DNA from 2 places in the Bordetella muralis genome. Region 1 is predicted to be linked to the other one. Evidence: riboswitches for the same ligand, from Rfam matches in the RefSeq annotation. Region 1 holds a riboswitch; the other holds the start of a gene.
What was found. Region 1 has a riboswitch for manganese ahead of mntP (manganese efflux pump MntP). Riboswitches for the same ligand answer to the same signal wherever they lie in the genome.
Positions count from the first base shown of each region.

Region 2: linked by a shared signal. The riboswitch ahead of ACYVIT_RS25030 (sodium:calcium antiporter) and the one ahead of mntP (manganese efflux pump MntP) in region 1 are both predicted to bind manganese.

Region 1 covers NZ_BAAGVF010000006.1:297,798-305,466, reverse strand. Annotated here, with positions in the region: gene ACYVIT_RS12420 (SurA N-terminal domain-containing protein) at 1-1,524, opposite strand, end outside; gene dmeF (CDF family Co(II)/Ni(II) efflux transporter DmeF) at 1,903-2,943, opposite strand; gene ACYVIT_RS12410 (metal/formaldehyde-sensitive transcriptional repressor) at 3,049-3,324, opposite strand; yybP-ykoY riboswitch at 3,375-3,551, shown strand; gene mntP (manganese efflux pump MntP) at 3,555-4,127, shown strand; gene ACYVIT_RS12400 (Hint domain-containing protein) at 4,175-5,128, opposite strand; gene ACYVIT_RS12395 (VOC family protein) at 5,452-5,931, opposite strand; gene ACYVIT_RS12390 (ABC transporter substrate-binding protein) at 6,080-7,387, opposite strand; gene ACYVIT_RS12385 (zinc-dependent alcohol dehydrogenase family protein) at 7,548-7,669, opposite strand, start outside.
Region 2 covers NZ_BAAGVF010000010.1:88,084-95,752, forward strand. Annotated here, with positions in the region: gene ACYVIT_RS25025 (aminopeptidase P N-terminal domain-containing protein) at 1-1,268, opposite strand, end outside; yybP-ykoY riboswitch at 1,531-1,702, shown strand; gene ACYVIT_RS25030 (sodium:calcium antiporter) at 1,745-2,734, shown strand; gene ACYVIT_RS25035 (hypothetical protein) at 3,149-3,505, shown strand; gene ACYVIT_RS25040 (cytochrome c oxidase assembly protein) at 3,766-4,650, shown strand; gene galU (UTP--glucose-1-phosphate uridylyltransferase GalU) at 4,684-5,523, opposite strand; gene ACYVIT_RS25050 (M48 family metalloprotease) at 5,593-7,107, shown strand; gene ACYVIT_RS25055 (YheT family hydrolase) at 7,177-7,669, opposite strand, start outside.

The sequences.
Region 1 (7,669 bases):
GACCTTGTCCAGCGGCGAAACGTGTTGCGGCTGAACCTCTGCCGCCCGCACGACGAGCAAGGTGTCAGACGACAGCTCGATCACGCCGGAATTCAGCTTTTCACGCAACGTATCGTTCGAGAACAGGGATTCACGCACGCGCGGATTGTCCAGCAAGGCCGCATCGCTGCTGGCCGATGCCGGATTCGCACCGACAGTTTTATCCGCGGGCAGCAGCCCCTGGCGAGTAATGCCGCTGACGCTGCGAATCTTCAGGCCCAGCGCATCGGCGGCAGGCTGCAGGCTGTCGCGCTGGTCATAGACGATCTCGGTCAGCTTGGTCGCCATCTCCGCAAATCGCGTCGCCGCGATCTGCTTGCGGATCTCGGCCACGATCTCGTCGCGAACCTCGGCCAGGGGCTTGGCGCTTGCCGGCTGGATGTCGGTCACCTGGATCACGTGAAAGCCCGACGGGCTCTCGACAACCCCGGACACCTGGTCCTTGTTCAGGCTGAAGATGGTCTTGTTCAGGTCGCCGGTCAGCATGCCGGAGGCCATCCATCCCAGATCGCCACCCTTTTGGGCCGAGCCTGCGTCCTGCGAGTTGGCTTTGGCCAGATCGGCAAAGCCAGCCGGATTGGCGGCGGCCTGCTGGGCCAGCGACTCAGCCTTGGCACGAGCCGCCTGGCGATCCGCATCCGAAGCGCCGGCGGCCACCTGAATCATGATGTGGCTGGCGCGTCGGCGTTCGGGCTGGCCAAAACGGTTCTTGTTCTGTTCGTAATAGCCGGTGATGTCCTCGTCTTTGACTTGGATGTCTTGCGATGCGGCAGCCTCGTCCAGCACCAGGTATTGCGCGGTGACTTGCTCAGGAACCGTCAGCTGCTGTTGATTGGCGTCGTACCAGGTCTTGATGTCCTCGGGGGACACGGATACCTGAGTACGGTAATCAGCAGCCGCAAAGCGGCGCAATTGCACGGTGCGTTCCTGGGTCAGGGCCGACTCCAGCGACGCCGTCACGGCCGCAGGCGCAGTAGCGGACTCCGCCACGGGCTGCAGCACGCGTCCGATCGCCAGATCGCTGCGCAAGCCGGCCTCGTACATCGTAGGCGTCATTCCCTGGCTGGCCAACACCTGGCGATAGCGCTCAGGCGAGAAACGGCCGTTATCCTGGACCTGGGGAATAGAAGCGATGGTGTTGCGCAGCGTGCTATCCGAGACCGAAAAACGGTTGTCCTGAGCCACCTGGGCCAAGAGGCGCTGGTCGATCAACTGGTTCAAGAGTTGCTCACGCATAGCCGGCGTATCGACCAGTGCGGGGTCATAACGGCTGCCCAGGCGTTGGCGGAAATTCTCGAGCTGATTGCGGTGCGCATTGTCGAACTCGCCGCGCGTAATGGGTTGCCCGGCGACCGTGGCCAACTCCGGTTCACGGTTGATAAAGCTGTCATAGCCCTGGATGCCGACCAGGAAAAACGACGGCACGATCAAAATCAGCAGAATGAACTGCATCCAGCGACGGTGATTGCGTATTAGTTCGAACATGGAATCCTTGTTTGCCCTACGCGGCGCCCGGCAAAAACGGACCCCGCGCCGCAAAAAAACGCATCAAAACAGACCGCAACGCCAATCTCATGAATGGCATTATCCCGAGACACATGTTTTGTCTCGCGATGGCCCGGCACAAATAAATACGCCACGCTTGCCACGGCGCGGCGGCGCTGCCCAAAAGGGGCTCCCCTGAGGGAAGGCTTTCCCATCTGCGGCCGATGGCACATCACCCTCCACCCGCCGACAGGACACCCCCGACGGGATGTTTTTGCCTTGAGGCAGCCGGGGCAAAAAAGGGCGAACCGATTCGCCCTTGCCACTGCTGTAACCGCACTAGGTTAGCCGCCGGAGTTTACCATTGTCAGCGGGATATCAGACAAGCAGTTTGGCAGCGTCCGGCAGAGGGGCGACTTCGACCGTCAAGTGACGGATTTCATCGATAGACGCGAGTTTGGCGCGAATCTCGCCTGCGGTAATACCAGCCGCCGCCTTGACGCAGACGATGGCTGCCCGCGCCTGCGGGCCGATCTGCCAGACGTGCAGGTCAGTGATGGTCGTGCCGGCGCATGATTCAAGGGCGTCCCGGATTTCCTCGGCGACGTGATCATCCGTGGCATCCAGCAGGACGCTGCTGGTATCGCGCATCAGTGTCCAGGCCCAGCGCGCGATGACGGCCGCCCCGACGATGCCCATGACAGGATCGAGCCATACCCATCCGAGATAGCGGCCTGCCAGCAAGGCCAGAATAGCCAATACCGAGGTCAAGGCATCGGCCATCACATGTAAGTAGGCCGAGCGCAGGTTGTTGTCCTGGCCGTGGCCATGACCGCTGTGCTCGTGAGTGTTGTCGTGGAGATGATGGTCGTGACTGGCATGTCCGTGGCTGTGCGCCTCATGGCTACCGTGGGCCCGGTGACCGTGCGAGTGATGAGGGTGCCCATGGTGATGCCCGTGCCCGCCCGAGAGCAACATCGCGCTCACGATATTGACCAGCAATCCGATGACCGCAATAACGGTGGCCTCGCCGAACGCCACCGAGCTCGGATTGACCAATCGGAGTGCCGATTCCACCCCGATGGCCAGCGCCACGATGCCCAGAATCAGCGCGGAGGCGAAACCAGCCAGCTCCCCGACCTTGCCCGTCCCGAAGCTGAATGCACGGTCATCCGCATGACGTTTGGCGTATCCGTATGCCGCAGCTGCGATGCCCAGCGCCCCAGCGTGGGTCGCCATATGAAAACCATCGGCCAACAAGGCCATGGAGCCCGTGACATAGCCGGCGATGACCTCCCCCACCATCATGACGAACGTCAGGGCGACGACCCAGGTCGTCCGCTTTGCGTTGGCGTCGTGGTCGCGGCCGAGGAACGAATGTCCATGCTGGTCTGCTGACAGATTGTCGCTCGTATTCATTGTGTCACTCAATAGGCCCGGATTACCGAGACGGAAAGAATGCAACGGCAAGGCCGCAGGATCGGCTGATACCTGTGTCTGATGTCATGGACGGTCAACGGTCCACTATTTGGAATAGCGCCGGATGGCCGTGACCAGCGCCTCGACCCCCTGCTGCCGTTCGTCTGCACTCAAATCCGGATGAGCGACATGCTCTCGGGCATGGGCCTCCAGCAGTTCATCCAACAGGCCATTCAGCGCGCCTCGGGTCGCTGCGACCAGATGCAGGATTTTGTCGCAGTCGGCCTCGTTTTCCAGAGAACGCTGGACGGCATGGACCTGCCCAGCGATCCGTTGAACGCGCTTGAGCAGCTCGTCTTTGTGCGTCGAGATGTGCGACATAGGATACCCCCCTTAGGTATAAAAAGATTAACACGAAGTCTGATAAAATCGCCGTTCTCTCTGGGGAGTAGCTTCCTTTCAGGATTTTCTGAAAGAGGCTTGCGTCAACATTCTTGGCCCGACGGCCATGGCGCAAGCGGCCTGTGTGGCTTGGCGAGACCATAGATCCTTCACATTGCGCCGGGCGTGTGAATGGTCTGTGCTGTCTATGCCCGGTTGATTAGGTCAACATGAACGCACTTTCCACGCTCGTGCTCGCCCTGGCGATGTCTACGGATGCTTTTGCCGCCGCTGTCAGCAAAGGCACCGCCCTCAAAAACCCCAAATTCCCCGAGGCCCTCAGAACCGGCGTCATCTTTGGCGTCATCGAAGCGATCACTCCGCTCATCGGATGGGGCCTCGGCTCTGTCGCCGCCCAGTATGTGCGCGAATGGGATCATTGGATCGCCTTCGCCATGCTCTGTATTTTGGGGCTGATGATGATCCGCAATGCCTTCAAGCTGGAGAATGAGGAAACAGCCCCGGTAAAACGCCATTCTTTCTGGCTATTGGCCGCCACGGGTTTTGCCACGAGCATCGATGCCATGGCCGTTGGCGTCAGCCTGGCCTTTATTGACAACAATATTGTGGTCACCGCCATTGCGATTGGCTTGGCCACGACGCTCATGGTGACAATAGGCGTGCTGGTGGGCCGAATTCTGGGCAGCATCGCGGGCAAGCGCGCGGAAATCCTGGGCGGAATTGCGCTAATCGGGATCGGCTCAACGATTCTTTACGAGCATCTCACGGCAGCCGGGCTCTGAACGGTGTTCCAGGCCATGGCTATGCAACAGCCTCAGGGCCGTGCAGATCAAGCGGCTTTCGACAACCGCTGTGCCGAGGCCAGCATGTCCGCCCGTTGCGCAATACGGCCATGGATCGCCGCGATCTCCTGAGCCTGACGCAGCGCCTTGAAGCCAGGCCGATCCGCCATGCGGCGGCGTTTATCTTCAGGGCGCAGTGCGGTGACATCGACGTTCTGAAAGAAATCGCGATTACCGCCATCCGCCCACGACTCGGAATAGACGCCATGGGCCAGCACCACATCGAACTGGTCCAACTCAACGTGGTAGTACGACACGCTTGTCACCTGCTCTTCCTGCGTGATCGTGATGCCATTGATCAGATCATGCGCACGCACCAGCACGCCATCGACGTACAGATGATGCCAAGGTGAGACGAGCAGATCCTGTGCCGGTTGGTTGTCGCCCAATGCATCCTTGCGAATACGTACCGGTGCGCAGCGGGCTTTTTGTCCGGGGGTACGCAATCCAAACGCGCCATAGTTGCGCCACCCTATCCACTTGACCGTACGCCATCCCGTGCTGCCACGGACTTGGCAGCCCGGCTCGAGGTCTTCGATGGCTACTGGCCCCAAGAGGGTCTCAATCAACGTGCCACGCACAAAACATACTGGAAACACGTCCGCGGGATCAGTCGAAAAAGGAATCGTGTCGCCGACTTCGTAGGACTGGCTGAAGTCAGTGGTCAGATAGGATAGATAGGGCGCGCCGGCCATCTGCGCCACGATACCTGTACTCGTAGTACCGACAATCGTCACGTCCTCGAAGAGTTGTGTCTCTCCATTGCTAGTGGTCTCGACCGTCAAGGTATCCCCGATCGCGAAACTGCCATCATCGGACGCTTCGGTGACGCGGTAGGTCACATTCGATGTCACGGGTATCTTGTAAAGCACGACACCCGCGTTGTCTACGAGATAGCCATGACTATCACCCGGGTACTCGAACGTAAATGATTGGCTCACTGCGATTCCTTTTAATCAACCGAGCGCCAGAAGCGTTCACTGCTAACGCAGCCAGACACACCATGACAATAAATGCTGTTTTCTGTTTAAAAATATAGCATTTGATGGTCAAAATGTGATCAAAAAGAATCGGCAGCAATAATCAGAAACAGTTAGCCAGGATGACACAATCGGCCCGCTGCGCAAGACGGCCATGGATCGCCGCGCTCTCGCGCGCCCGACGCAGCCTCGCAGCCTTGAAGCCGCAACGAGCGGCGATGCGGCGTTGCTTATCCTCGGGGCGCAAAAACCAGGGCGACGAACAGCCCGGCCTGCCCTGCGCCTCACCCACGCCGCGCGGCCTCAATGGTAGCGATATCGATTTTTTTCATCGTCATCATGGCGTCGAACGAGCGTTTTGCGACGGCCGGATCAGGATCGGTGATGGCTTCGAGCAGAACGCGGGGCGTGATCTGCCACGACAACCCCCAGCGATCCTTGCACCAGCCGCAGTCGCTTTCCTGCCCCCCATTACCAACGATGGCATTCCACAGCCGATCCGTTTCCGCCTGATCTTCCGTGGAAATCTGGAACGAAAACGCTTCGCTGTGCTTGAAAACCGGGCCACCGTTCAGACCGACGCATGGAATACCCGCGACGGTGAATTGCACCATCAAGACATCGCCCTGTTTGCCATCGGGATAGTCGCCCGGGGCGCGGAGAATATCCCCTACCGAGCTATTGGGAAAGGTTTCGGCGTAGAACGTCGCAGCATCCAACGCGTCGCGGTCGAACCATAAACAGATTGTGTTCTTGCTGATCATTGCGCGTCTCCTCAAAGAAATACCAGGTCATCTACCCCCTCAAAGTAACGCAAATCGTCCCCAGCGCGAATCCCGTATCGGTCATGTGAACCATAAAAAAGGCGCCCGCAACATGCCGGGCGCCGAATGTCACACGCGTGCAGAACAATCAGTCTTTATAGACCTTGATCTGATCGCTCTTGAGCACGTCCGCATTCAAGCTCTTTTCAATCCAGCCCATCGACGTTTCCTCAACGCCCGGGGTCACCAGATCCGCCGGCACGATGGTGATATCCGACAGCACCTTGAACGGATACTTGTCGCTCTTTTTGGTCACGCCAAAGAGCTGCGCCTCCAGGCTCTGTCCGTCGACGCGATTGAGCGTCAGCTCACGCCCAAAGCCTTTGAACTTGATGTCGTGCATTGCCGCGGCCACCTGCTCCGGCGTGGGCCATGCGCCGCCGTTGTCCTTGATGGCCTTTTCGTAGCCCGCTTTCAGGCCATTGAGGGCTTGCACCATGTGGTACACCGAGTAAATCGGATAGGCGCCGGTCTTGTCATGGAATTTCTTGATGAATGCCTGGTGGGCGGGATCATCCTTGGTTTCCGGGTGCAGGAAATAGTGGTCGCCGCGCGCCCCGATGTAGACGCCTTCGGGCAGTGCGTTGCCCAGCCGCTCGAGCGAGCTTTCGGCCAGCGACAGGACGAATGTCGAGTTCTTGAACAGGTTACGCTGCGAAGCCTGGCGCACGAAATTATCCAGATCGCCGCCCCACGAGGTCGACAGGATCACGTCCGGACGCAGCGCCTGCAAACGGCTGATTTCCGTGGAAAAGTCCGCCGCGCCGAATTTCGGGAACATCTCGGCGACGACTTTCACGTCGGGTTTGAATTTCTTCAGCGCTGCCATGAAGATGTCGCGCGAGTCGCGGCCCCAGGCGTAGTCCTGGTTGACGATGGCCAGCGTCTTGAAGTCCGGCTTCACCTTCATCAGGTACAGCACCTGTGCCACCATCTCGGTGGTGGCGTTGGCCTGGGTACGAACGACGTATTTGTATTTCTTGCCCTCCAGGGCCTTTTCCGTGCCGCAGTCCCACAGCACGTTCAGGACTTTCAGGTCCTCGGCCACGGGCGCCACGATGTTGCAGTGGCCGCTGGAAATCGCCGACAGCATGACCCGCGTGCCGCCCTCTGCCAGACGGCGATACTCGGTCAGGAGCTTTTCGCCGCCGCCGCCCTCGTCGATATAGCTGGGCACGATTTTCACGCCATCGATGCCGCCATTGGCATTGATGTCCTGGATCAAAATCTCGGCAGCATCGCGGGCGGGAATGCCGAACACCGAGGCCGAGCCCGACAAATAGGTCGAGATGCCGACACTGAGCTCTTTGGGTTTGTCGGCGGCGTGGGCGAATGCCGCCACGCTCGATAGCAGCACGGCGCCCAGCAAGGGGGTCAGCCTGGAAAGTTTCTTCATTGTGTTGTCTCCTGTCCAACAGTTCATAAGATTTATCGATTGACCAAGCAGGCCACTGGCCCACTTGGTCGATGCGGTGTCAGGTCCGTTGATTCGTCTGAGGTTTTGGACAAGACACCCCTCTCGATCCCATCAGCGCATTCAGCCTGAAATCTGGCCGTTAAAACACAATCGCGTCGCGCAGATTGCTCCCTGTCGCCAGCTCGTCGAAGCCCTCGTTGATCTGATCCAGCGTAAAGGACTTGCCCATCATTTTGTCTACCGGCAATCGGCCGCCTTTGT
Region 2 (7,669 bases), on a different contig from region 1:
GCAGTGACCAGCGCGTCGTCTTCGATGCGGATACCGATATTCCAGAATGCCTCGGGCACGTCCGCTGCCTCGCGCACATAAATGCCCGGTTCGATCGTGAGCACCATGCCGGCCGCCAGCGACCGCCAGGGGCGATCCTGCTCCGAGACTGAACCCTGTCTATAGTCGCCCACATCATGCACGTCCAGCCCCAGCCAATGGCCGGTGCGGTGCATGTAAAAACGCGTATAGGCGGTCGATTCCAATACGCCATCCAGAGAGCCGTGCAGCAGCCCCTCGTCCAGCATGCCTTGGGCCAGCACACGCACCGCGGCCTCATGAGCATCGTTCCAACTGCGCCCTGGCGCCGTCGCCTGCACAGCGGCCTGCTGTGCAGCGGCCGTCAAGTCATAGAGCGTGCGTTGGGGGCCCGTAAATCGTCCGTTGGCGGGGAATGTGCGGGTAATGTCCGACGCATAGCTGTCATATTCACAGCCAGCGTCTATCAATACCAGGTCGCCATCACGCAGTACGGTATCGCCCGCAGCGTAGTGCAACACACACGCATTGGCGCCCGCAGCCACGATGCTGGGATAGGCGGGCGACTGGGCTCCATGACGCCGAAACTCGTACAACAGCTCGGCTTCCAATTGGTATTCGTGCATACCGGGCCGGGCGGCCCGCATGGCGCGCGTATGGGCGCCCGCCGAAATACGCGCCGCCTGGCGCATGGCGGCGATTTCGCTCGCGTCCTTGATCACGCGCATATCGGCCAGTATGGGTCGCAGGTCCTGGATGCGGCCAGGCGCCAGACGCCGGCCGCGCCCCTGCTGTTCGGCTTGGAGCAGCCAGTGCCGCAGCTTGCGCTCGACCGATCCGGCCGCCGCAAAGGAGCGGTACAGCGTGGGTTGATCCGATAACAACGCGGGCAACAACGTATCCAGTTCATCTGTGGCATAGGCCTCGTCGAATCCATAGCGCGTCACGGCGGCATCCGGGCCGCAGCGGTACCCTTCCCAGATTTCTTGCTCTGGATGTTTTGCCCGGCAAAACAGAATGGCACGATCTGTGATGCCAGCGACCAGCACCAGCCATGCCTCGGGCTCTATGAAGCCCGTCAGATAATAAAAATCGCTGTCATGCCGATACGGATATTCAGCGTCGTGGTTACGCTGCGCATGAGGGGCTGTGGACAGCACCGCGATCCCGCCGCCTGCCGCCCGCATATGGGCCAACAAGCGTCGACGGCGTTCTACGAATGGAGCGATATCAGTGCAGGGCAGGCTCATGGCAAAGTCGGCGAGGCCATCAATAATGAAAACCCACTCACTTTACCGCGACCCATCGCGTCCAGGCAGGGCAGAAATGTCTCAATCGGCGTCTGATTTTCTGTCTGCGCCGCATACCGCCAAGGCAGCAGCGGCTTATCGGCACCGCGCGTTCAGGCAGGGCTCATGAACACCACGGCGAGGGCGGCACGGCGTCAGCAAATATCCCGTTCCCTGTCATCCTTGTGCAACGTGCATCGTTGGAGCGGCTGCTACAATCCTGCCCACTGTCATTGGGGAGTAGCCATCCTTTGATCCCCAAAGGAGTCAGCGTCAACAGACTTGGTGGTCTTGACCCCCATGGCGCTGACGGCTCCCGAGCTGCGGCCTTGCGCGCGGCCGGATCAGCCAGGCGAGACCTTTGGCCGCAGTGCGTTCACCTTGCCGGGCGAGCCGCATTGTCGCGCCATTGGTATCTGCTCGTCCGGCTGTGCATCATGTTTCTCACCCTGTTGCTGTTTTTCCTCTCTGCGCTGGTTATCTATTTTGCCTGCGAGTATTTCGTCAACGGTATCGAGTGGGTAGGTCATAGACTGAACCTGGGCGCGACTGCGACCGGCACCGTGCTCGCTGCGTTCGGCACCGCTTTGCCCGAAAGCGCCGTCACGTTCATGGCCGTGGTGTTCGGCTCCTCTCCAGAGCAAAAAGACATAGGCGTCGGCGCCGCCATGGGCGGGCCGCTGGTGTTGGCCACCCTGGCGTATGCTGTGGTTGGCCTGACCCTGTGGCGAGCACGGCGCACTGACTGCATCAACGCCGATCAACCCAGGCTGGCACGCGACCAGGCGTGGTTCATGGGCGTGTTTGTCTTCAAGGTCGGATTGGGGCTCCTCGTGTTTGCCTGGAAACCCTGGCTAGCCCTGCTGTTTGTCGGGGTATATGCGCTTTATGTCAAACGCGAGTTGTCCAACGACGAGGCCTGTCTGGACTGCGAGGATCTCGAGCCGTTGAAACTGCGGCCCAGCGACCAGAACCCCTCCATGGCTTGGGCCTGTGTGCAAACCGTCCTGGCACTTGCCGTGATTGCGGGTGCGTCCCACGTGTTTGTGAATCAGATTGAGTTGTTGGGCATCGCATTTGGCGCCTCTGCGCATCTGGCCGCATTGCTGCTGGCGCCTGTGGCGACCGAGTTGCCCGAGATCATGAACGCCTTGATCTGGGTACGCCAGGGCAAAGAACGCCTCGCTTTGGCCAACATCTCGGGCGCCATGATGATCCAGGCCACCATTCCCAGCGCCTTGGGTATCGCCATGACGCCGTGGTTGCTTGATGCCCCATTATTGATGGCAGGCCTGCTGACCTTGGCTTCCATTTCGATACTGTGGATACGTTTTCGCCGCGCCAGCATGAGCGTTACCGGCCTGGCTGGCGTAGGCGGCTTGTATGGGGTGTTTGTGCTGTATCTGGCCTGGCATTTTTGGGCTTGATTTTGGGAACCCGAAAATCGGCCTGCGCCGGAAAGACCGGCATGGCTTGAAAGCGAGCCGTTGACACAATTTCGGGAAAACCCTTGTTATCGAGTCGAAGTTCGCGTAAAATCAACCTGTTTACATCATTCGGAGTTGTTCTGTGAATACCGATTCCGGCGACAGTAGTCGATCTTGCATCGACGTCGCTGCCTGACAGGATCTCCGCAGAATCTCCTTCTGCCGCATCCTGCCAGTGCAGGGTGCGGTTATGACAACCAGTTCTTGGTTGTCACATCCCCACCAAACCGCCAGAACCGCCGCTGTCTTATCGCAGCCTGCGTAGCCGCGCCTCGTTTGTGCGTCTAGCGTATGGCCGCTGGATAGGCGCGTGCGTATTCGTTTGAACGCTCCGAGCTTTATCGGGAGGCTGCCATGCGTTTATTTGATCTGTTCATGCGCCGCGCTGGTGTGGACCGCGCCAGCTCGCTCCATCGCCGTCACGGTACGTCGCGATTGACCATCGTGTGTCCGCGCGATGCCTTGGGTGCCGTACGCAAGCAAGTCTGTCTGGACTTTGGTGCGGCCGGGCTCGACGTTGCCCAATTCCAAATCGACTCCAGCCGCGACGCCGACTACGCGTCTGCGTGCATTACCGTTAATTGTCCCCCCGAGCTCCGTGCCGAGCTCATGTCGCAGGCTCGCCGCTTGCAGGCCAACCCTGCCGTTCGCCACGTGCATTTTGGCGCATCGGCCAACCCGACCAACGTCGCCGCTGTCGCGACGGCGTGATCATCCGAGGCAGCGCTGCAACGGCGCTGCCTTTCTCAAGCCAGCCTGTTTCTTCATCAACTTGCCGCAGAGCTCACCCAGTTCTGCAAAATCCACGCGGCCGTAGTCACGCAAACCCGTTTGTACGGCCTCGTACCATCGGCAAAATCAAGTCGCCGTAGCGGGTTGAACCGGAGGCGCTATCGTTTTCGCGTACATCCCAAAGGCGCAGAACGGTCTCCCTTACAATGAACGCATCGTCGGGCTCAACGGATCTTGGCATGGATAGTTTAGGCTGGCTCGTTCCATGGGAATTTTCCCCCACCTTGGTGGCCGCATTCGTGGCCGCCATCGTGTTGTTCTTGCGCGGCCAGCGCGTACATCGTGTCACCAAAGCCCGCCAGTTTCTATTCTGGGCCGGCATGGTGTTGCTCTACCTATCCCTGCACACGCGGGTCGACTACTACGCCGAGCGTATGTTCTTCATACATCGTATACAGCACCTGGTCCTGCATCATCTGGGGCCGCTGCTGGTGATGGCCGCCTTCCCTGGTTCCGTCATGCGGGCGGGCTTACCTCTGGCTTGGCGAGTACGCTTGCGCGGTTTCCTGCGCACGGCCAGCGGCCGTCTCATCGTCGCCGTATTGACCAACAAGTACTTCGTTCCGGCGCTCTTTGTCTTTCTCGTCCTGATCTGGCTGATCCCGTCCGTCCAGTTTTATTCCATGCTGGATTGGCGTTTATACCGTCTGATGAATTGGTCCGTCGTCATCAGCGGGTTCATGTATTGGAACCTGATCCTGGATCGCCGCCCCAGCCCGCCCGCCGCCATGAGCCCTGGCGGCCGCGTGATTTCCCCCGTCCTGACCATGGCCCCCCAAATGGTCGCCGGCGCTGTCATTGCCTTCACCGAGTCCGACATCTACCCCTTGTTCGAACTCTGTGGCCGCGCCATCGCCATGTCCGCCCAAACCGACCAAACTATCGGCGGCCTGACCATGTGGATACCCGCTGCCCTGGTGGAGGTCTTTGGCCTGATGGTCGCGCTAGGCACCTTGATGCGCCTCTCTGGCAAAGGCCGCCTTCGCCCCGAAGACCGCCAAGCTCGCGCCCGGCAACGCCAATCCGCACAAGTCCAGCCGGACAAATCGGTCATCACCCCTTGATTCATGCCAAGGGGCTCATTCCCCTGTGCGCCGCTATGTATCAGTCAGCCCGTGATACTTCCGTCCCAACGCCACGGTCGCCTGAAACATTCCCTCCTTGTTTCCGCAGTCATACCGCTGCCCTTCGTACCGATGCGCCCAGACCGAACACTCACCCAGCATCGACGCAATGCCATCTGTCAGCTGGATTTCATTATTCGCGCCGGCCTGCGTCGCTCTGAGATGAGCGAAGATTTCCGCTTCAAGCACATAACGCCCCACCACGGCAAGCGTTGATGGCGCTTCCTCCGGAGTGGGTTTCTCGACTATGCGCGTAATCCGGGCCGTACGGTGATCTAGCGCGCGGGTCCCCACGATGCCATATTTGCCGGTGTCTGCGCGAGGGACATCCTGCACGGCCACCACGCTGGCATTCTGGGCATAGGCCGTGTCGATGAGCTGCTTCAAAACAGGCGTCTCCGCATCGATCAGGTCGTCGGCCAGTAGTACTGCAAAAGGCTCGTTGCCCACCGCCGGTGCGGCCGTAAGCACCGCATGGCCCAGCCCCAGCGGCGCCGATTGCCGGATGTAGAGGCAATTGATGTGGGCTGGCAAAATACTTCGCACCATGTCCAGCAACTCGTCTTTACCCTTGCGCGCCAACTCGGCCTCGAGTTCCGGGGCCGAATCGAAATGGTCTTCGATCGCGCGTTTATTGCGGCCCGTAACGAAAATCAAGTCGGTGATTCCGGCGGCCAATGCTTCTTCGACGGCGTACTGAATTAATGGTTTGTCGACGACAGGCAACATTTCTTTGGGCATTGCCTTGGTGGCCGGCAGAAAACGCGTACCCATTCCCGCAACGGGGAATACGGCCTTGCGAATCGGGCGCATGAGAGAGAACCTCAATAGAAAATTGAACGATCTGCCAAAACTTTTGCTGGCGATCGCTATCATATTGCCATGAACCGCAGTTATTCGATAATTTCGACATCAATGGTGAAGCGCTGCCTGGCCGGCGCCCTCAGTTTGAGCTTGGTCATGCCTTTTGCGCCTGCCAGCGCTCAGCCTGTGGGCCTGCCGTCCATGGGCGCGGCTTCGTCGGCAGACTTGTCGCCCGCGCTGGAGCGCCAACTCGGCGAGGCGATCATGGCGCAGGGCAGGCGCGACCCTACCTACATCAACGATCCCGAAGTCACTCAATACCTGACGACCATGGGGCGCAAGCTGGCGTCCTTTGCCCCTGGAGCGGTGCCTGACGTCGAAATGTTCGGCGTGCGAGACCCCCAGATCAACGCCTTTGCCATGCCAGGCGGGTTCATCGGCGTCAACAGCGGGTTGATTGTCGAGTCTACCAGCGAGGCCGAACTGGCGTCGGTGTTGGCCCACGAAATCGGACACGTGGTGCAGCGCCATATTGCGCGCGGCATGACGCAGCAAAGCCAGAGCGGTGTCGTCATGATGGCCAGTCTGGCTGCAGCATTGCTGGCCGCCCTGGCCGGCGGAGGCGGCAATCTGGCCATGGGTGTGGCCGCCTTCGGGCAGGCTGCCGCGATCAATCAACAGCTGGGTTTTTCGCGCGATGCCGAGCGCGAAGCAGACCGGGCTGGATTTGTCATGCTGACCAAGGCAGGTTATGACCCCCAGGGCATGGTGCGCATGTTTTCGCGCCTGATGGGCGCATCGCGTTTGAATGAAGGGACGGGCGGTGGCGCCTGGGCCAGTACTCACCCCTTGTCGATCGAGCGGATGTCTGACGTACAGAACCGGGCTCGCAGCTTGCCGTCCGAAAATTACGCAGATAGTGACGATTACTGGTACATCCGGGCAAAAATGCGGGTGATCCAGGGGCGCGATGCCGTCAGTTTGCGTACGGCGAATCAAGTATTGCAGGATGAGGCCGCCAGATTGACCGGCGTACGGCAGTCGGCGGCAAATTATGGTCTGGCCTTGCAGGCGTTTCAGCGCAATAACCTGGACGATGCCCAGAATTTTCTCAATCAGGCCGAGGCCGGTGGGCGGAGCGCCCCGCAGTTGGCACGACTCGGCATCGACCTTGCCGCGGCCCGCAAAGACAATGCGCAAGCTTTGCAGTTGGCATCTGCGGCCGTCAAGCGCTGGCCGCAGCAGCGTGCGCTAGGCATCGCCTACGCCCAGGCCCTGCAGGGCGTAGGCCGTCATGCCGATGCGCAGGCGTATTTGCGTCAACGCATCAATCAATGGGGTGATGACGAGCCTGGCCTGTATCAGATGTTGGCAAACAGCGAGGAGCGCAACGGCCAACCCGTGCAGGCGCGCCGCGATATGGCTCGGTACTATGTGTTGACAGGGGCCTATGCCTCGGCAGAATCTCAGCTGCAGCAAGCACGTGGCATGTCCAAGGATTTTTACGAGCAATCGCAAATCGATGTGCAGATCCGGGAGGTCAAAGACAGATTGGCCGAAGAGCGCGATCTGCTGGAGCGATTCAAGAGTTGATCGCGCAGTGAGAATGCGGCAATCCACAGAGGAATCGATCCCGCAGGAGATTCGATTCCTCTGGCAGATTCACTGCCCCGTTTCGAAAAAACGTCCCAGCCGTTGTGGCAACCACCCCAGGTGCGCCGGAAATGCGCCCGTCGGAAAGCCGGCATGGCCGCCTTCGGCGGGTTGGTGCAGCAACACCTGATTCGAGCACTCGCGCGGCATGGGCAGCGCGCTTTCCGGCAAGAAAGGATCATTGCGCGCGTTCAGCACTAATGTGGGAACGGCAATGCTGGCCAGCCAGGGCTTGCTGGAGGCGCGCGTCCAATAATCCAGGGCGTTGCGAAATCCGTGCATCGGCGCCGTGTACGCATCATCGAAATCGCGCAAATCGCGCGCATGCGCAATACGCATGACGTCGATGGCGCCGGGAAAACGCCTGGCCTTTTCCAGGACCTTATGTTTCATGGTCTTGAGAAAATAGGCACTGTAGACCCGGCGGTTGAACACGCCGCGGGACAAGGCGGTGCCGCCCGCGACCAGATCCAGCGGGACCGAGACGCCTGCACACGCAGCG